Regions from separate parts of the Enterococcus sp. LJL120 genome, predicted to be linked through region 1. Evidence: predicted binding sites of a transcription regulator. Region 1 holds the regulator's gene; the other holds the start of a gene.

Region 1 (3,427 bases):
TGGAAACGTCAAAGGTACCACCACCAAGGTCAAAGACTAAGATTTTTTCATCTTTATCTGTTTTATCTAAACCATAAGCTAAAGCGGCTGCTGTTGGTTCATTGACAATCCGTTCAACTTCTAAACCGGCAATTTTACCAGCGTCTTTCGTTGCTTGACGTTGGGCATCGTTGAAGTATGCAGGAACAGTAATAACAGCTTTTTCAACTTTTTCCCCTAAGTAATCTTCAGCAAAACCTTTGATATATTGTAAAATCATTGCTGAAATTTCTTGTGGTGTATAAGATTTGCCTTCTGCTTCGACTTTGTAGCCAGCTTCACCCATATGACGTTTGATAGAAGCAATTGTGTTGGGATTAGTCACTGCTTGACGTTTTGCTACTTCACCTACTTGAATTTCACCATTTTTAAATGAAACAACAGATGGTGTTGTGCGGTTGCCTTCTGGGTTGGCGATAATTTTTGCTTCGCCGCCTTCAAGAACTGCAACTGCTGAGTTTGTTGTACCTAAGTCAATACCGATAATTTTACTCATAATTAATTTCTCCTCACTGTAACTTTTTTATCTTTTATTTTTAGAATAGCTTTTTTATTGAGCCACAATAACCATCGCTGGTCTTAACACGCGGTCATGTAATTTATAGCCCTTTTGCAAAACTTCAACAACCGTTTCGCTTGGAGCGTCATCATTGGCTGGAATCGTTTGGACAGCTTGATGTAAATTAGGATCAAAGGTTTCTCCCATTGCAGAAATTTCTTCGATGCCTTCTTCCTTCAAAGCAACTTGCAAACTTTCCAAAACCATCATAATGCCTTTTTTCAAACTGGCACCCTGTTCATCATCCACTTCAATTGCCAAAGCCCGCTCCAAATTATCTAGAGATGGCAAGACTTTTTTTGCTAAGTCTTGGGAACGATATTTTTGCATCGTTTCTCTTTCACTGCGATTGCGGTTGGTGATATTGGCGATTTCCGCCCGAGCTCTTAAAAACTTATCCTCCATATCAGAAAAATCAGCATTTAATTTTTCCAGCTCTGTTAAAACTTCGACTTCTTCGACTAATTCTTGATTGGCATCCGCTTCTTCAAGATTTTCAGGTTGCTCTTTTAATTCTTCGTCTTTTTCTGCCATCGTATAAACTTCCCTTCTATTCATTGGTTAACCGTCTAATTCCCGGTAGTAATCCTCCAAACGATCGGCAAGTTCTTGGCGGAACACATCCACTAAGCCGAACATTTTCGAATAAGGCATGCTCGTCGGTCCTAATAATGCAATCATGCCCCGACCGTGACCTTGAATATCATAGGTCGCTTGAATCAGACTTAGATTGTCTAATAAATTATTCCCGATTTCAGAACCAATTTTTATTGAAATCCCACCCTCTGCTGGTACAAAGAGCTGACTCAATTCATCCGAATCCTTCATAAATGAATAGGCTGATTTAAATTCTGTCAAATCTTGACTAGGATTAAAATCTAACAAATTCATTCGACCGCTCACGTAAACTTTTTCTTCAAAGGCTTGGCCTAGCATACTATTAAATAAACTGACCAATCCGTCCGTCGTTTGGAAATACTTGTGAAGAATCATCGGAATTTCTGTCCGCAACCGATGGTAAACTGTCAACAAAGGTTCGCCGACTAATTTATCATTGATAATTCGAACAATTTTTTCTAAATCCTCACCGGTAACTCCTTCAGGAATTTTGAAAATTTGGTTTTCGACATTGCCTTTGTCCGTCACAATCAAAGCAATGACTTGGCGATCATTTAAAGGGACAATCCGAAAACCGGTCAATTTCCTTTCCTTAACTTCAGGACCTAAAGAAAATGCCGTGTAGCTGGTCAATTGGGCTAGAACCTCAGCAGAGCCTTCAATGATTTCATTAATTTCGTGAAATTCCTTTTTAAAGGATTGACGAATTTTCAAGACATCATTGTTGGCAATTTGAGTCGGTTCCAACAAATAATCCACATAATAACGATAACCGGCTAAGGAAGGAATTCTTCCTGAAGATGAATGGGTCTTTTGTAATAACCCATGCTCCTCCAACGCCTTCATATCATTGCGAATTGTTGCAGAACTGGCTGAGATGCCCTCCTCCATCAACTTTTTCGAGCCGACGGGTAATCCAGTTTCGGTATAATTCTGAATGATGAGCCGTAAGATATTTTTTTGTCTGTCTGTTAACATCTCAATCACCTTCATCATTTGTTTTAGCACTCTTAACTATCAAGTGCTAACACAAGTATTAATATACCATATTCTCCAGAGAAGTCAAGGAAAACGATGCAAAAATTAGCACTTGTTTTATCCGAGTGCTAATTGCTTTTTTTCAGATAATTTCAATCATTGGAAAAGTTTCTTCTATATTAAGTCTAAATAAAGTATGGTACTATTTACAAAGAAATTGAACCACGAGGAGTCCAAACGATGGAAACAAAAAAAATTTTACAACCGGTCTCAGCCTATTTACACATTCCTTTTTGCGAGCATATTTGCTATTACTGTGACTTTAATAAAGTTTTTCTAGAAGGTCAGCCGGTTGATGAATATATTGAAGCATTACTAAAAGAAATTCAATTGACGAAAGAGCGTTTCCCAGTTGAAGAAATGGCTACTCTCTATATTGGTGGTGGAACGCCTACCTCCCTCTCTGCAAAACAATTGGATCGCTTATTAGCCGGCGTGAGGGAGCTGCTGCCCTTCAATGATCAAAATGAATTTACCGTTGAAGCTAATCCCGGTGATTTAACTCAAGAAAAATTACAGGTAATGAAAAATTACGGAGTAAACCGTTTATCAATGGGCGTACAAACCTTTGATGATAAATTACTGAAAAAAATTGGTCGCAAACACACCGCTGCCGATGTCTATGAAACGATGGCCTTTTTAGAAAAGGAAAATTTTGAAAATGTTAGCATCGATTTGATTTATGCGCTGCCGGGACAAACCTTGGCAAGCTTTCGTGATACCTTACAGCGGGCAATTGAATTGGATTTGCCCCATTACTCGTTGTATTCTTTAATTTTAGAAAATAAAACCATGTTTATGAATTGGGTGCGGCAAGGTCGGTTGGAATTACCAGATCAAGATATTGAAAGCCAGATGTTTGCTGAAACCATTGAACTGATGGCAACTGGCAATCGGCAACAATACGAGGTCAGTAATTTTGCAATTCCCGGCAAGGAAAGCCAACATAACTTAGTTTATTGGAACAACGAACATTATTTCGGTCTGGGGGCAGGTGCTAGTGGTTATCTCGGCAATATCCGCTATAAAAATCATGGCCCAATTCAGCATTATTTAGCGCCTTTACGAGACAATCAGCTACCGATTCGTGAAGAAGAAAAATTGAGCCGCAATAACCAGATGGAAGAAGAAATGTTTTTAGGGTTGCGAAAACGCCAAGGCATTTCGCCTGCT
Region 2 (3,427 bases), on a different contig from region 1:
TGGGTTTGAGCGCCTACAATCTCTAAGTTCTTGATTGCCAATTCTTGCAATAGCTCCTGTAAATTCGTTTGATAAAAACTATTGGCGTGGGTTTTACCGACATAATAATCTTCCGGCAGATTTTTCAATTGAGGAACTAGCTGCCAAGATTGGCTGCCCTTCATCAGTTCTTCGTCTTCATGCTGGATAAAAATGATCGGCAGCTGTTGCCTTCTGTAATCAGCAATTCGCTGATTGACTTTTGTTAAAAGCCCCTCAAGGCCAAATAATTCATTTTGGCCGTAACAGACACCGTTTTGTAAATCAATGACTAATAAAGCTCGTTGACTAGACATGGCAGACTCCTTTTAAGTAAGATTTTGCAGCAGAATTTGGGCAAATAAAACGAGGGCATTCATTCCCGCATGGGCAATAATCGGCGTCCAAATGCTGCCGGTTTTTTTATAAAGGAAGCAAAAGAACATCCCTAAAACAAAATAAACAGCTAAATGGCCATCGCCGTGGGCAAAGGCAAAGATAATCGAACTAATGACCGCTCCCACCCAAAAATTAGTGAAGCGAAAGGGGAAGCTGGCAATAATACCGGGAATCGCCCGGCGAAAAACAAATTCCTCCATAATCGGTCCGCCAACTGCTGTAGCTAATAAGAAGATGGGGGCACTTTTTATTAAGGTCACTAAATTTTGCGTATTTTCTGAAACGGTCAGCTCTCCGGAGATGGATGACTCAATAAAATTTACAATAACCTGCAAAATTAGCGCTCCCCAGATACTTAAAAAACCAATAGCGACTAGCAGCACCCAATGCATCGGTTTTTTTTCAAAGTCTAGAGGCGCACCTTTTTTTCTTTGATAGAGGTAGAGGGCAATTAAAACGAAAGCCATCCCCAAGTAAACAGCCGTTAAAGCGTTAATTGGCTGATTCCCTGATTGGAAAATTCCTAACCAGTAAAAAGTGATGGATGACGTAAAAGCAAAAAACCACAATATAATGGTTAAAAGGCCATACTTGCGAATTGACATAGTGAAACTCCTTTTCGTTTGATTCCTGCAAACTTTTTTAATAAGAAGAATTATAGCATAGTCCCCGCAAAAAGTTGGCGCTTAAAAATTTTCTTAAAAAAACGAACGAAAAACTTGCAAAGTTTTAAAGAAATGAGTATCATATGAATTGTGAGTTAGCACTCGATAGTTAAGAGTGCTAAAAACTAATTTTTGATGGAGGGATTTATCGTGTTAAAACCTTTAGGCGATCGCGTCATTATTCAAGTCGCAAGTGAAGAAGAAAAAACTGTTGGAGGAATTGTTCTCGCTTCTGCAGCGAAGGAAAAACCTCAAACTGGATCAGTCATTGCTGTTGGTGAAGGCCGCTTATTAGACAATGGCGAAAAAGTTCCTACCTCTGTAAAAGTTGGCGATACTGTGATGTTCGAAAAGTATGCTGGCACAGAAGTGAAATTTGAAGGTACGGAATATTTGATTGTGTCTGGTAAAGACATCATCGCAATTGTTGAATAAAAAAACAGATTGAACTAAAAAATTTATGAGGTGAAATTAATCATGGCTAAAGAAATTAAATTTGCTGAAGATGCTCGTGCTGCAATGCTCCGCGGAGTAGATAAATTAGCAGATACAGTAAAAGTAACATTAGGACCAAAAGGACGGAACGTTGTCTTAGAAAAATCTTACGGTTCTCCTTTAATTACCAATGATGGTGTGACCATTGCTAAAGAAATCGAATTAGAAGACCATTTTGAAAATATGGGAGCTAAATTAGTTTCCGAAGTTGCTTCAAAAACCAACGATATCGCTGGTGACGGTACCACAACAGCAACTTTGTTAACGCAAGCTATCGTTCACGAAGGCTTGAAAAATGTCACAGCTGGTGCGAACCCTCTAGGTATTCGCCGTGGGATTGAATTAGCAACTAAAGCTGCTGTTGAAGAATTACACAGCATTTCTTCTATCGTTGATTCAAAAGAAGCGATTGCTCAAGTTGGTTCTGTTTCTTCTGGCTCAGAACAAGTCGGCCAATACATTGCTGACGCTATGGAAAAAGTTGGCAACGACGGTGTTATCACCATTGAAGAATCTAAAGGGATTGAAACTGAATTAGATGTCGTAGAAGGTATGCAATTTGACCGCGGCTACTTATCACAATACATGGTAACTGACAATGATAAAATGGAAGCTGTTTTAGACAATCCTTACATTTTAATCACGGATAAAAAAATCTCTAACATCCAAGATATCTTGCCATTGTTAGAACAAATTTTACAACAATCTAAACCATTATTAATCATTGCTGATGATGTGGATGGCGAAGCTTTACCTACTTTGGTATTGAATAAAATCCGCGGAACCTTTAATGTTGTCGCTGTCAAAGCTCCAGGCTTTGGTGATCGCCGCAAAGCAATGTTAGAAGACATTGCTGTATTAACTGGCGGTACTGTGATCACTGAAGATTTAGGTTTAGAATTAAAAGATGCTACTATCGAAAATCTTGGTGTTGCCAGCAAAGTGGTTGTTGATAAAGACAACACTACTGTTGTTGAAGGCGGCGGCGAAAAAGCAGCGATTGATGCTCGTGTGCAATTAATTAAAAATCAAATTGCCGATACAACTTCTGATTTCGATCGGGAAAAATTACAAGAACGCTTGGCAAAATTAGCCGGCGGTGTGGCAGTTATCAAAGTGGGTGCGCCAACTGAAACTGAATTAAAAGAATTGAAATTACGCATTGAAGATGCTTTGAATGCTACGCGGGCAGCAGTTGAAGAAGGTATGGTTTCCGGTGGGGGAACTGCTTTAGTCAACGTGATTGATAAAGTAGCGGCTGTAGCTGCTGAAGGCGACGAAGCAACTGGTGTTAAAATTGTCTTGCGGGCATTAGAAGAACCAGTTCGTCAAATCGCTGAAAATGCTGGTTATGAAGGCTCAGTGATTATCGACAAACTAAAAAGCGCTGAATTAGGCGTTGGTTTCAACGCTGCGACTGGCGAATGGGTAAACATGCTAGACGCAGGGATTGTTGACCCAACTAAAGTAACTCGTTCAGCCTTACAAAATGCTGCATCTGTTGCTGCATTATTGTTAACTACTGAAGCAGTTGTTGCTGATAAACCAGAACCCGCTGCTCCTGCGGCTCCAGCAATGGATCCGTCAATGGGCATGGGAGGAATGATGTAATTTAATTATTACATCATGACTTTATTAAAAAAATAGACCTGTTCATCTCTTTCATGAGTTTTCTCTGAAGGGATGGACAGGTTTTTTATTTTTATTTGAAAAATAGCTCATCACTCGGTTGTTAAAGGATTCTGTTGGAAAGTAAAATCTTCAGTTACGGGAATAATTGAGTACATGGAGTGTGACAGTAGAGACTTGAGAAGTTTTGTGAAAAAACGAAAAATAAGTTCAGCGCATTA

Evidence for each region. Region 1 encodes HrcA, which represses chaperone genes, less so after heat shock. Its sites were predicted from a motif close to TTAGCACTCNNNNNNNNNGAGTGCTAA; they were not measured.
Region 2: a site for HrcA is predicted at 1,178-1,204, ahead of groES (co-chaperone GroES). Genes of this name have one in related genera too.

The regions. Positions count from the first base shown of each region.
Region 1 covers NZ_JBTXLV010000004.1:257,050-260,476, forward strand. Annotated here, with positions in the region: gene dnaK (molecular chaperone DnaK) at 1-535, opposite strand, end outside; gene grpE (nucleotide exchange factor GrpE) at 590-1,132, opposite strand; gene hrcA (heat-inducible transcriptional repressor HrcA) at 1,160-2,194, opposite strand; gene hemW (radical SAM family heme chaperone HemW) at 2,435-3,427, shown strand, end outside.
Region 2 covers NZ_JBTXLV010000003.1:226,959-230,385, forward strand. Annotated here, with positions in the region: gene ACYSNU_RS06345 (cysteine hydrolase family protein) at 1-335, opposite strand, end outside; gene ACYSNU_RS06350 (lysostaphin resistance A-like protein) at 348-1,022, opposite strand; gene groES (co-chaperone GroES) at 1,233-1,517, shown strand; gene groL (chaperonin GroEL) at 1,560-3,188, shown strand; gene ACYSNU_RS06365 (hypothetical protein) at 3,425-3,427, opposite strand, start outside.